DNA from 3 places in the Streptomyces umbrinus genome. Region 2 is predicted to be linked to each of the others. Evidence: riboswitches for the same ligand, from Rfam matches in the RefSeq annotation. Region 2 holds a riboswitch; each other region holds the start of a gene.
What was found. A riboswitch is a leader RNA that binds a small molecule or an ion and turns the genes downstream of it on or off. The one in region 2 is predicted to bind cyclic di-AMP.
Positions count from the first base shown of each region.

Region 1 (4,451 bases), 3.4 Mb from region 2:
AGGGCCCCACCGCCGAGGAAATGGAGCGCGCCCAGGCCCAGTTGGAGCGCGAGTGGCTGGACCGTCTCGGCACGGTCGCGGGCCGCGCCGACGAACTGTGCCGGTACGCGGTGCTGTTCGGCGACCCGCAGCTCGCCCTGACGGCCGTCCAGCGCGTCCTCGACGTCACCGCCGAGGAGGTCCAGGAGGTCGCCAAGGCCCGCCTGCGCCCCGACAACCGCGCGGTGCTGGTCTACGAGCCGACCGTCGCCGAAGAGGCCCAAGAGACCGACGCCGCTGACGACACCGACGAGGAGGCGGCCAAGTGACCGAGCTCGCCACGATGGAATTCCACCCGCAGCCCCAGGCCGGCGAGGCCAGGCCCTGGGCCTTCCCGGCCCCCGAGCGCGGCGCGCTCGACAACGGCCTGACGCTGCTGCGCTGCCACCGCCCCGGCCAGCAGGTCGTCGCCGTCGAGATCCTCCTGGCGGCCCCGCTGGAGGCCGAGCCGCAGGGCCTGGACGGCGTCGCCACGATCATGGCGCGTGCCTTCACCGAGGGAACCGACAAGCACTCCGCCGAGGAGTTCGCCGCCGAGCTGGAGCGCTGCGGCGCCACCCTCGACGCGCACGCCGACCACCCCGGCGTCCGGATCAGCCTCGAAGTCCCCGTCTCCCGGCTCCCCAAGGCGCTCGGCCTGCTCGCCGACGCCCTCAGGGCACCCGCCTTCGAGGACAGCGAGATCGAGCGGCTGGTGCGCAACCGGCTCGACGAGATCCCGCACGAGACCGCCAACCCGGCCCGCCGCGCCGCCAAGGAGCTCTCCCGGCAGCTCTTCCCGGCGACCTCGCGCATGTCGCGCCCGCGCCAGGGCACCGAGGAGACGGTCACCACGATCGACTCGGCGGCCGTCCGCGCCTTCTACGAGAAGCACGTACGCCCCGCCACCGCGACGGCGGTCGTGGTCGGCGACCTCACCGGCGTCGACCTCGACGCGCTGCTCGGGGACACGCTCGGCGCCTGGACCGGATCGCAGGCCCAGGCCCGTCCCATCCCGCCGGTGACCGCCGACGACACGGGCCGCGTGATCATCGTCGACCGTCCCGGAGCCGTCCAGACGCAGCTCCTCATCGGCCGCGTCGGCGCCGACCGGCACGACCGCGTGTGGCCCGCCCAGGTGCTCGGCACGTACTGCCTCGGCGGCACCCTCACCTCGCGCCTGGACCGCGTCCTGCGCGAGGAAAAGGGATACACCTACGGTGTGCGGGCGTTCGGCCAGGTGCTGCGCTCCGCGCCGGACGGGACGGGCGCCGCGATGCTCGCCATCAGCGGCTCCGTGGACACCCCGAACACCGGCCCGGCGCTCGACGACCTCTGGAAGGTGCTGCGCACCCTCGCGGCCGAGGGACTCACCGACGCCGAGCGCGACATCGCCGTGCAGAACCTCGTGGGCGTGGCGCCGCTGAAGTACGAGACGGCCGCCGCCGTCGCGGGCACCCTCGCCGACCAGGTCGAGCAGTACCTGCCGGACGACTTCCAGGCGACGCTGTACCAACAGCTCGCCGCGACGGGCACCGTGGAGGCCACCGCGGCCGCCGTGAGCGCCTTCCCGGTGGACCGTCTGGTGACCGTCCTCGTCGGTGACGCCGCGCAGATCGAGGAGCCGGTCCGGGCCCTCGGAATCGGCGAAGTCAGCGTCGTGACAGCGGAGTAGAACGCGGAGCGGAACAGGGTCGTTCCACGGAGAACCCAGGTGACCGAAGAGTCGCCTGGGTTCTCCTTTTGCCCGGACTTCAGCACCCGAACTGCGGGTTGTCCGTATTGATAGGGAGGTTGCCTGTCTGCCCTGTGGCATGCGCTACAAAACCCTTGATCCGTTTGTTGATTGAAAGACGCCCCGCTTAGCGTCGGTCCGGCTGTTCGTCAGGCAGTGCGCCGCGCCCGCGGCACCGGACAGTCATCGCCGAGTCCCCGTACGGCGCGAGCCAGGGGAGCCGGGGACCCATACGTAGTCCCTGGGGTGAATCGGACGCCCTTCCCGAAGGGGGTCCGTAGGAGACCTTCCTGCTCCGAACCCGTCAGCTAACCCGGTAGGCGAGAAGGAAGGAAAGGACCAGCCACTTCATGGCGTTCACTCGCGCCGCCGGGAAGCACCGTCGTCCCAGCCGTATGAAGCGCACGACCAACCGGACCGTCGGCGTCGCCGCACTCGCCACCACCGGTGTGGTCGGCACCCTGGCTGCTCCCGCACTCGCCGCCGAGAGCCCGGCCGAGCAGACCCTGACCCAGGCGATCACCATCGGCGACTCGGTCGCCGACCAGATCGACGCCCAGGCCGCCGCCCAGCAGCAGGCCGCCGACGAGACCGCCGCCCGCGAGAAGGCCGAGGCCGCCGCCAAGGAGCGGGCCAAGGAAGCCGCGGAGAAGGCCAAGAAGGAGCGCGAGGTCAAGGCCCGCGCCGCCCGTGCGGCCGAGCGCGAGCGCCTGCTGAAGTCGTACACCGCGCCCATCTCCGGCTCGTACGTCTCCACCGGCTACAAGGCCGGCGGCGCCGTCTGGTCCTCCGGCAGCCACACCGGTATCGACTTCCACGCCGCGAGCGGCACCGCCGTGCACGCGGTGGGCGCCGGCACCGTCGTCGAGGCCGGCTGGGGCGGCTCGTACGGCAACGAGGTCGTCATCAAGATGAACGACGGCACCTACACGCAGTACGGGCACATGTCGTCCCTCGGTGTCTCGGTCGGCCAGACGGTCACCCCGGGCCAGCAGATAGGCCTCTCCGGGGCGACCGGCAACGTCACCGGGGCGCACCTGCACTTCGAGGCGCGGACGAGCGCGGAGTACGGCTCGGACATCGACCCGATCGCGTATCTCCGCCAGCACGGCGTGAACGTCTGACGGTCGGAGACCGCCCTCCCACGCGGCAGCCTTCCCACGCAACGGCCCGCCCGCGCGGACACCTCTCCCGAAGGCCCCGGCTCACCGAGCCGGGGCCTTCGCGCGGTTCTGATCACTTCCTGACGGCTTCTCGGCCACTTCCCGGCCGACTTTGCACCGGACGACTGCCTGTTCAGAAGCCAGGTGTGTCCAAAAAATATCCACGGATTCCGGTCCGCCATCGGAATTTCCCGCTCTCTGCAATAGAGTCACCGAACAAGCGTCAATCGACCGCGTTTCGCGGGGGTTAAGGCGGAGGTCCGGTCATGCGTATTCCCGCGCACTCGGTATGCACGGCGATCCGTGACGACATCGTCGCGGGTGTCTACGAGCGCGGCAGCCGGCTCACCGAAGAACTGCTCGCGCGCCGGTATGGCGTCTCGCGGGTCCCCGTGCGGGAGGCCCTGCGCACGCTGGAGGCGGAAGGCTTCGTCGTCACACGCAGGCACGCGGGCGCGTGCGTCGCGGAGCCCACCGAGCAGGAGGCCGCCGACCTCCTGGAGATGCGCATGCTGCTGGAGCCGCTGGGTGCCGCGCGCGCCGCCCAGCGCCGCACCGAGGCGCACCTCAAGGTGCTGCGCGGCCTGGTCAGGCTGGGCCAGGAGCGGGCCCGGAGGGGCAACAGCGAGGATCTGCGCTCGCTCGGCGGCTGGTTCCACGAGACGCTCGCCCAAGCCTCCGGAAGCCCCGCGCTGACCTCCACGCTCGCCCAGTTGCGGCACAAGATCGCCTGGATGTATTCGGTCGAGGCGCCCGCCCACCCCGCCGAGTCCTGGGCCGAGCACGGCGCCATCGTGGACGCCGTCGCGCGCGGCGACAACGACCGGGCCAGGGCGATCACGGCGCTGCACACCGAGCGGGCGATGGCCGCGCACCGGCTGCGCTTTCCCGGCGGCGGTGACCGCGCGGAGCGTGTGAGGACTTCGCAACATCCCGTAAACACGGCGGGCCTGCGGCATTAACAGTGGCGCCGTATACAAAGAGAGTTATTCGCCGGGGTCTATTTCTGCTGCCCCTTTTTCCACGTGCCGGGAATTTCCGCGCACGTGATTTCCGCATGCGCGGAACCGGATGCGCGGAACTCGGTGCGCGGGGCATGTGAAAAAGCCTGGATGGTGCCGACGGCGAGGCGGAAAGTCGCGCACCGGCGTGAGGTACGGACAAAACGGCGGCGAGGTTACGGGAAAACGCCGGTGTCACGGGCGGGCAAATCGCCGCTCGCCACGCAGACAGAAACGGCGGAGCCGCGTCACCCGATACGGGTCGACGCGGCTCCGCCGTACGTGGTCCGCGAGATCAGACGGTCTCGGGGAGCTCGTCGAGGCCCTCGGCGACCAGCTTCGCCAGGCGGTCGAGCGCGGCGTCCGCACCCTCGGCGTCGGAGGTCAGGACGATCTCCTCGCCGCCCTGGGCGCCGAGGCCGAGAACCGCGAGCATCGAGGCGGCGTTGACGGGGTTGCCGTCAGCCTTGGCGATCGTCACGGGGACGCCGGAGGCCGTGGCCGCCCGGACGAAGATGGAGGCGGGACGGGCGT
Region 1 is NZ_JAUSZI010000002.1:3,547,169-3,551,619, reverse strand. Features, by position in the region: gene QF035_RS15590 (M16 family metallopeptidase) at 1-308, shown strand, start outside; gene QF035_RS15585 (M16 family metallopeptidase) at 305-1,693, shown strand; cyclic di-AMP (ydaO/yuaA leader) riboswitch at 1,931-2,091, shown strand; gene QF035_RS15580 (M23 family metallopeptidase) at 2,104-2,877, shown strand; gene QF035_RS15575 (GntR family transcriptional regulator) at 3,183-3,878, shown strand; gene QF035_RS15570 (HPr family phosphocarrier protein) at 4,213-4,451, opposite strand, start outside.
Region 1: linked by a shared signal. The riboswitch ahead of QF035_RS15580 (M23 family metallopeptidase) and the one ahead of QF035_RS30670 (LysM peptidoglycan-binding domain-containing protein) in region 2 are both predicted to bind cyclic di-AMP.

Region 2 (4,451 bases):
GCCGCGTCCATGGAACGAGGCCGGGCACCGGGAGATGGGGCCCCGGGGGCGGGCGACGGGCCGGTTGACCGGGGGCGAGGGAGCAGGCAGGGCATGGCCAACTGCTCCTCCTCGCCCGCGATTTGCCCCCGGACGGCCGACGGATGGTGCCTGTGACGACCCCTGTGCCTGACGAGATACCGGACGACGTCCGGTTCCCGTCGAGTCGTTGGGGCGTTCGATCCGTATTCTCTGATCATGGCCGCACCGATTGCATATTCACTCATCGCCACTGACCTGGACGGGACGTTGTTGCGAGGCGACGACACCCTTTCGGACAGGTCACGCGCCGCGCTGGCGATGGCAATCGCGAGAGGTGCCAGGCACCTTGTGGTGACGGGGCGCCCGGCACCACGCGTACGCCCCCTGCTGGACGAACTGGGCAGTCAGGGACTGGCGGTGTGCGGTCAGGGAGCGCAGTTGTACGACGCCGGTGCCGAGCGCATGGTCTGGTCGGTCACCCTCGACCGCGAGCTGGCCGAGACGGCGCTCGGCAAGATCGAGGCGGAGGTCGGGGACGTGTACGCCGCGGTCGACCAGGACGGGGTCGACGGACTCACGCTCATCGAGCCGGGGTACGAGATGCCGCACCCGACGCTCCCCGCGGTACGCGTCCTGCGCCGCGACGACCTCTGGACGGAACCCATCAGCAAGGTGCTGCTGCGCCATCCCCTGCTGTCCGACGACGAGTTGGCGTCCGCGGCCCGCGGAGCGGTCGGTTCCCTCGCCACAGTCACGATGTCCGGCCCCGGCACAGTCGAACTCCAGCCATGTGGCGTGACCAAGGCGACGGGTCTCGCCCTGGCGGCCGAACACCTCGGCCTCACTCCCGCCACCACGATCGCTTTCGGTGACATGCCCAACGACATCCCGATGTTCGACTGGGCGGCCCACGGCGTCGCGATGGCCAACGCCCACCCCGAACTCCGGGCGGTGGCCGACGAGGTGACCCTGTCGAACGAGGAGGACGGCATCGCGGTGGTGCTGGAACGGCTCTTCGGCTCGCGGCCCTAGTTCTGAGTCAGGGTTCTGCGTCAGGAGAAAGCCTGGCGGCCCGCGGAGAGGTCGGTCTCCCTCGCCGCGGGCACACCCGGCACCAGAACGTCCGGCATTGGTCGGCCCGGTACCGGCCCGCTCAGTAGGCCCCGAAGACGTTGTCGATCGAGCCGTACCTCGCGGCGGCGTAGTTGCACGCCGCCGTGATGTTGGCGACCGGGTCGAAGGGGTCCATCGAGGTGCCGGCCACGTGGTAGGCGTTGAAGGTCGGGTCGATGGTCTGGAGGAGCCCCTTCGACGGCGTACCGGCCGCGGCGTTGGAGTCCCAGTTGTTCATGGCCTGCGGGTTGCCCGACGACTCGCGCATGATGTTGCGGTAGATGCCGTCGTACGACCCCGGGATGCCCTGCTGGGCCATGATGTCCAGCGACTCCCTGATCCAGCCGTCGAGGTCGTTGGTGTACGTCTTCGCGGCGGCGGGGGTGACGGCGGACGCGGTGGACGCCTTGGTCGCAGTGGCCGTCTTTGTCGAGGTTTGGACATTTTTCGTACCGACTGTCAGCTTGAGGCCGGGGCGGATGACCGCCGGGTCGTCGCCGATGACCGCGCGGTTGGCCTTGTACAGGTTCTGCCAGCCGCCGCTCGTGGAGTGCTTCTTGGCGATCTTGGTCAGGGTGTCGCCCGCGACCACCTTGTACGTGACGAGCGAGACCTGCGGGACCGCGGCCGGTGCGACCTGGGCGGCCTGCGCCGGCTGTGCGGCCTGGGCGCCGGTCGCGCCCACGATGGGGAGCGCGAGCGCGGCTCCGCCGGTTCCCGCGGCGATGATGCCGCGCGTGAGGGTGTTCATTCTGGGGCGGCGGTGCTTGCCTCGTGCGGCCATGGCGCGTTTCCTCTCCGACGCCTGCGAGGTGAGCTGTCGGGTTCGGGCGGGAGCTGCCCGGCCGCATGCTGCACGCGGCTTCACCCCGAGCCGTTCCGGAATCCGGACCGGCGGCTTACCTGGGTCCCCCGCTCCTGCCGTACGCGAGTGAATGGGTGGTTGGGATCTCCGGGCGGCGGCAGGATTAGGCGGTCCATCCGGAGTGACGTGAACGTATGCGAGAGCACATGCCGTGAACAAGCCCAGAATTCACATGGAGATGTCATTTGCCTGTTCAGGGCAGATGGGAATTCTTGATCCATTCGGAAGGCGAAGTTCAACTTGCTTTGCGCAAAGGTGAATCGACCGGCTTGGCAAAGTGGCCATCCGGAGCGGACGTGACCCAATTCACGTGCGCAGGTGGGGAATTAGGTGCGTGATGTGTCTAATACGGGCAAGTCGGGCGGGGTCTGGATGTCCGCCCAGTCGGCATAAGGGACTACTTGTCCAGAAACGTTCTCACTGCTCTTCAGGGTTCCAGAGGGTCAGCCTTCTGGGTTCCAGAGAGTCAGTACGTCACGCAGTTTCTGCCGGTGGCTGTCGATCCAGTTCCGGGGAAGATCGACGGGAACGCACACGGTGGCCATGGAAATCGTGTCGTCCTCCACGATCACCTCGGGGCAATCCCGTTCTCCCGTGAGCCGAACGGAAATCGACGGTCCTCGCTCCACCGTCATCCATGCGATGTCCTCGCCGCGGTCGAATGCGGCGTCCAGAGCGTGCCCCCAGGTCTCAAGTCGGCGGCGCCACAGAGCGAGTTCGAGGCGGCCGCTGACAAAAGGCGTCTCCACGACGATCTCGGCCGCGAGCCCCGCCGTCATGAGTGGGTGCCGGCCGAGGACCGTGATCCTGACCGAGTTGCCCTCCTCGTCGGCGAGGAGCGCGAGGTCCGTCGGGCCGGTGCGGTGGTCGGCCGGGAGGTCGGCGTCGCAGAGGGCACAGACGAAATGGGCGTCCTGTACGGAGTTCCACTCGGCGCAGGACGGGCAGCGGCGGTAGGTGATCGGGTGGGTGTAGCCGCTGGTGTGGGCGCCGGAGTGGGAGATGCCCGCGCGGGTGAGGGCCGCCGCGAGCGACCGCCACGATTCGGGGTCGGGGCAGTAGCCGGTGGACTGGTTGCTCGCGTACGTGACCGCCCAGCCGGAGGAGGTCTGTGCGAAGCCCAACTCCCCGGCGGCGCGTACCGGTTCCCCTTCCGCGCATGCCACGTGCTCGGAGCGGCGTGGGGCCAGGCGCAGGGTCACGGAGGCGTCGACGACGAAGGTGAACGGCTCGTCGAGTTCGTCGGCGGGGCGGGCGGACAGGAAGGCGTCGAGGTCGGCCGGGGTCCGGATCCGGGCGCCACCTCCGCCGCGCCGGACGGCCTCCCTTAGGACGGCCTCCCTTATGTCTTCGGGCCCCACATAGGCGTAGGCGGTCATGGGGTCCCTACATACGCGTTTGCGGTCGTTGGCCCTGCACACGCGTTTGCGGGTGTGGGGTCCACGTACGCCTTCGCCGTCATTCGGGGAGCGTACGAGCTCACCCCGCGGTCCGCGGAATCCTTTTCTCCCAGGTGCGGTGGAACACCACCTCGTCGCCGTCCTTGCAGATCACCTCGTTCGAGGTGATGAAGTCCGCCTCGTCGCAGGTGGTTTCGGAGTGCGCCTCCACGCTCGCGTTCCACGGCAGATCCGGACGGTGCAACCGGACGAACCAGTCCGAGCGGGCCCGGGCCGACAGCGGGTCCGACTCGACGATCGTGTACGTGTCCAGGGCCTCCTCGGTGAATTCCAGGCCGTCGGGATACACACGGGTGCCTCCATAGCGCGGGTCCACCTCCAGGCGCCATTCGCCCTTGGCGACATCGCGGACGACGAGGCGCTCGGGGCGCGGCTCGTCCAGTGTCGCGGGGAAGTTGACCCCCATGGGCTCCGACTGCTCCGGCTCATCGAAGGAGATGGAGGGGTCCGACTCCTGTGCGCGGAGCGGGAGTTCCAGTGCGCTGCCCGAAGGGGTGAGGGTGAAGCCCGCTTCCGAACCCGGCTGGGGCCAGATCCACGGCCAGTACGCGGAGGAGACGGCGAGACGGACGCGATGGCCCGGAGGGAAGGCGTGGCCGATCGCGTTCAGGTCGAAAGCCACATCCTCCGTAGAGCCCGGTTTCCAGGGAACCACCTGGTCGCGGCCATGACGGGCTGACAGGTTCAGGACGCCCCGGGTGACGAGGGTCGAGGAGCCGTCCGGGGCCACGTCGCAGATCCGGGCCACTACTTGTCCTCGTGTCGCCTCCGTGGTGAGTCTCAGGCGCACGCCCGGGCGGCCCAGTACCCAGATCTCCTCCGGAACCTCGAAGTCGAAGCACGCCGACTTCGCGTCCTCGTCCCGCTGGTCGGGCGGCAGGTCCGCGTCGTTGCCGAAGGGGAAGAAGCGGCCCGCGTCCACCCCTGTGTGCTGAGGCGACCGCACCACCACGGGCTCACCCTTAAGGACGTACGTCACCGGAGCCACCAGG
Region 2 is NZ_JAUSZI010000002.1:6,938,883-6,943,333, forward strand. Features, by position in the region: gene QF035_RS30665 (HAD family hydrolase) at 238-1,053, shown strand; gene QF035_RS30670 (LysM peptidoglycan-binding domain-containing protein) at 1,175-1,918, opposite strand; cyclic di-AMP (ydaO/yuaA leader) riboswitch at 1,922-2,086, opposite strand; gene QF035_RS30675 (DUF5959 family protein) at 2,443-3,378, opposite strand; gene QF035_RS30680 (CocE/NonD family hydrolase) at 3,479-4,451, opposite strand, start outside.

Region 3 (4,451 bases), 2.1 Mb from region 2:
GAATCCTTCGGGAGGGCGACGGCGAACCAGACGGAACGGGACGGAAGAGGGCGAGGCGGATGGGACCGGAGCGGATCGCGACCGTGCGGTGCGGCATGTCGAACAGTGCCACGCCGACGCTACCCCGCCGCAGTACCCATGCGATGCCCATCCAAGCCGGACCGACGCCCGAACGGCTTGAACTCCCCCGCTCTCTTCACTTAATCCCTGCCCGTAACCCCTGCCGGTTCGCCTGCCTGTTCGCCGGCCCGCTCACGCCACGCGCGTGGCCCCCGCGAACGGCATCTCGTCGATCGGCGCCACCCGCACCGGCGCCGACGGATTGGGCGCGTGGACCATCTGCCCGTTGCCCACGTACAGCCCCACATGGCTGATGCCCGAGTAGAAGAACACCAGGTCGCCGGGGCGCAGTTCGGACCGCGACACCCGCCGGCCCGCGTTGATCTGCGCGTACGTCGTGCGGGGCAGCGAGATCCCCGCGGCGCGGTACGCGGCCTGCATCAGCCCCGAGCAGTCGAAGGCGTCGGGTCCGGTGGCGCCCCAGACGTACGGGCTGCCGAGTTTCCCGTACGCATACGAAATGGCGGTCGCCGCCCGGGAGTTGGGGGCAGTGGTCGACGATCCCGCGCCGGCGCCCAGATCGCGCGGGCCCGCGGCGGAGCGTGAGGCACGCGCGGTGTCCGCGTCGTCGGCGCCGATACGGGCCCGGTCCGCGTCCGACAGCCGCGACAGCAGATCCCGTGCCTCTCCCAGTTTCCCGGTGACGGTCGTCTTGTGCCGCTTCAGCTCCGCCTGCCGCTCCTTGAGCGAGGTGAGTTCCACGTGGGCGGCCCCGCGCAACTGCTCGATCTCGCGCAGCTGTCGGCGTACGCGCGACACGTTCGAGGCCTGCCTGCTGCCGGCCCGTTCGGCGAACGCGGCCCCGTCCAGGTACTGGTCGGGATCGGAGGAGAGCATGATCCCGAGCGCGGGGTCGACGCCGCCGTCCCGGTACTGCGCGGCGGCCAGTGAACCGAGCGCGTCCCGCTCGGAGTTGAGCCGTTCCGTCCTGCGCGCTGCCTCGTCCTGGAGGGTGTCGAGGCGGCCCCGCGTCTTCGTCGACTTCTCCTTCGCGCCGTTGTACTTCTCGGTGGCGACCTCCGCCTCCTGGTACAACTTGTCGACCTTCGCCCTGACCTGAGCGGGTGTCAGCTCGGGGGCGGCGGTTCCCGTCCCCTCGAACCCGGTCGCGCTCGCCGCGCCCGCCAGTGCGATGGTGAAGGCTGTGCGGGCCGTACTGCCGCCGACTGAGCGCTGTCTCGGCTTGCGGTGCGCTGCCACGTGCGATCCACGTCCTTCCGTACGGCCGCCGAGGCGTTGGTGCGGCCGCGGCGGCGGCCCTCAGGGGCCGGTTGCACGTCCGGCGGCGGCCCGCACAGGGGGAGCGGGCCGCCGCCGGACCTTTCTCGGCGGTGGTGTCCGGATGCCGCCCCTGACCCGGGCGGTGGTGGGGAGCCGGTCACCTGGTGAAGGACGCTAAACCTGGGACCGCGGCGGGGGTAACGGCATGTACGGAAGTGGTGGGACTCGGACATGAGCTGACCGGGTACGACCGCGATCCGGGCCCGGGCCCGCCGACTTGACGTGGTGTGGTGACCGATGCGCGGATTGTGGGGAAACGGGCGGCGACCCGGTGCTATGGGCTCCGCCGGGGGCGGTGCGCGGTGGTGCTGAGGCGTTTGGTTAGTGTCCGGGCTCATGGACGTACTCATTCATGTCTTCGTCGCCCTGCACATCATCGGCATCGCGTCCCTCCTCGGCGGCTTTCTCACGCAGATGAAGGCCATGAGTGACGGCGCGGCCCGCTTCAGCCCCGCCATGCTCCACGGCGCGCTGACCATGCTGGTCACCGGCGCGATCCTGGTCGGCCTCAACCAGGCCGACGACCAGACCGTCAACAACATCAAGATCGGCGTGAAGCTCGCCCTGCTGGTCGTGATCCTCGGCCTCGTGTACGTGAAACGGGACGAGGAGAAGGTGGAGAACAGCCTGTTCGGCCTGGTGGGCGGGCTCACCACGGCGAACATCTTCATCGCGGTGCTCTGGACCTGACTCGCGGTGCTCTGGACCCGAGCGGAAACAGGCTCCTGTTTCCGCTCAGGTCGGCGAAAAGCACCTCACGCCGGGCGCACCACGCTGTGGATCGGCATGTAGTAGATCGACTCCTCGCGGACGTACGCCCCCGGCTTGGGCGCGTGGATCATCATGCCGTCGCCGATGTAGATGCCGACGTGGCTGATGTCGTCGTAGAAGAAGACCAGGTCACCGGGCTGGGCGCTGTTCACGGAGACCGTCGTGCCGGCGTTGACCTGGTCCCAGGTGGTGCGCGGGAGGGTGACGCCGGCGGCCTTCCAGGCGGCCTGGGTGAGGCCGGAGCAGTCGTACGAGCCGGGGCCGCTCGCGCCCCAGACGTACGGTTTGCCGACCTGGGCGCGGGCGAAGGCGAGCGCCTTGTCGGCCTTGGCGGTGGCGGAGCCGGACCCGGAGGTCCCCGAGGCGCTCCCGGAGCCCGTGGAGGTCCCGGTGCCCTGTGCCGCCTCCTGGCGCCGCCGCTCGGCGTCGGCCGCCTGCTGCCGGGCCAGCTCGTCCGCCTTGCGCTGGGCCTCTTCCTGCTTCTGCCGCTCGATCGCGGCGAGCCGCGCCTTCTCCTCGGTGGTCAGCTTCGAGAGGAGGTCGCGCGCCGTGGCGAGCTTCCGCTGGACGTCCGCCTTGGACGTCTTCAGCGACCTCTGCGTCCTGGTGAGCGTCTCCAGGCTCTCGGACGCCTCCTGCCGCTTCTCCGTCGTGGCGGTCTGCTGCGTCACGTAGTCGTCGACGGACTGCTTCTGGCGGCTGGTGAGCCGGTCCATCAGCTGGGTCTGGTCGAAGTAGTCCTGCGGGTTGTCCGCGAGGAGGAGGGAGGCGGTGTCGGGGGCGGCGGCCCCGGTGCGGTACTGCGCGGCGGCGAACGTACCGAGCTCCTCGCGCGCGTCGTTGAGTTTCTCCGTGCGCTGCGCCACGTCGTCGAGCAGGGTGTCGACGCGCTTCTTCTGCTTGGTGGTCTTCTCCTTGGCCGCGTTGTACTTCTCGCTGGCCGTCTCCGCCTGGCGGTAGAGGTCGTCGACCTTCTTCTCGATTTCCTCGAGGCTCGGCCTGGGCTCCTCGGAGGGGGACGCGTTCGCCGTCTGGGAGAGGAGGGCCACCGAGGTCAGGGCCGCGGTGGCGAGGGCCGGAGTCCGTATGCCCATGGGGCTGGGGGGCCGGGACCTGCGGTGTGGCGCCACGAGGGCGTCTCCTTCCGTCGTCCGCCTACCGAGTTAGCTGTCGGGTTCGGGCGGGTGCTCCGGAAGGTTTGCCCTACGGCCCGTTTCCCCGAAGGGAGTTGGACCGATTCACCCCAAGGTCGGTGGGTCCTCGGTTCCGTCGGCCACGAGGGCCTGCCGGACTCGGCGGAGGTCGCTCGGCCCGGCGTGTTCGCCGGTGCGGGTCGTGCGGCCCACATAAAAGTTAGCTAATTCCTGTGGCCCCTGTGAAGTTTGATGCGCGATATGCCCGATACATTTTCGTGACCTTAGCTTTGAGTCCCGCCCTCCCGGGCCAATTCGGAGGGGTGTGGGCCGAGTTGTCCACTCGATGAAGTCCGGCCCGCTGGAGTGCCCCTTTGGGCAGTGCCCTTTAGGGGCGCGGGGAACTGCGCGACAAGCCACAACGAACCCGCACCCGCGATCCGGCCCCCAGGGACTTCCAGCAAAGTCGCAGGCCGACCGCCTGATCGCGGACCGCTACAAGCCCCCACCGGAGGGTGACAGGACCCGAGGCGAGCAGCCACGGAAGCCCGCACCCGCGCGGAGCGAGCCCGCGGAGTTTCAAGGGTGGCGGCACGCTGTCAGTGGGGGCGCCTAGACTCGGAGAGCGATGAGCAGCCTCTTTGATGACAGCTTCCTGGCGGACCTCAAGCCCTCGCGGGCCCACGAGGAGGAGCCCCCGCCGCCGCCCGAGGACGAGGCGTCGGAGTCGGAGCCCGTTCCGGACGATTTGTTCGGCGGCCGCTTCGACGTGCCGCCGAGCCGGGACGGCTACTACCGCGACGGCGCGCCCAGGCCGCACGTGGACCCGGCCGCGCTCCTGGACGGGCTGAACGAGAACCAGCGCGCGGCGGTGGTCCACCACGGCTCGCCGCTGCTCATCGTGGCCGGCGCGGGTTCCGGCAAGACCCGTGTGCTCACGCACCGGATCGCCCACCTGCTGGGCGAGCGCAAGGTGCACCCGGGCCAGATCCTCGCGATCACCTTCACGAACAAGGCCGCGGGCGAGATGAAGGAGCGCGTCGAGCAGCTCGTCGGCCCCCGGGCCAACGCGATGTGGGTGATGACCTTCCACAGCGCGTGCGTCCGGATCCTGCGGCGCGAGTCGAAGCAGCTCGGCTTCACCTC
Region 3 is NZ_JAUSZI010000002.1:4,876,145-4,880,595, reverse strand. Features, by position in the region: gene QF035_RS21250 (C40 family peptidase) at 253-1,320, opposite strand; gene QF035_RS21245 (hypothetical protein) at 1,738-2,091, shown strand; gene QF035_RS21240 (C40 family peptidase) at 2,157-3,302, opposite strand; cyclic di-AMP (ydaO/yuaA leader) riboswitch at 3,310-3,480, opposite strand; gene pcrA (DNA helicase PcrA) at 3,934-4,451, shown strand, end outside.
Region 3: linked by a shared signal. The riboswitch ahead of QF035_RS21240 (C40 family peptidase) and the one ahead of QF035_RS30670 (LysM peptidoglycan-binding domain-containing protein) in region 2 are both predicted to bind cyclic di-AMP.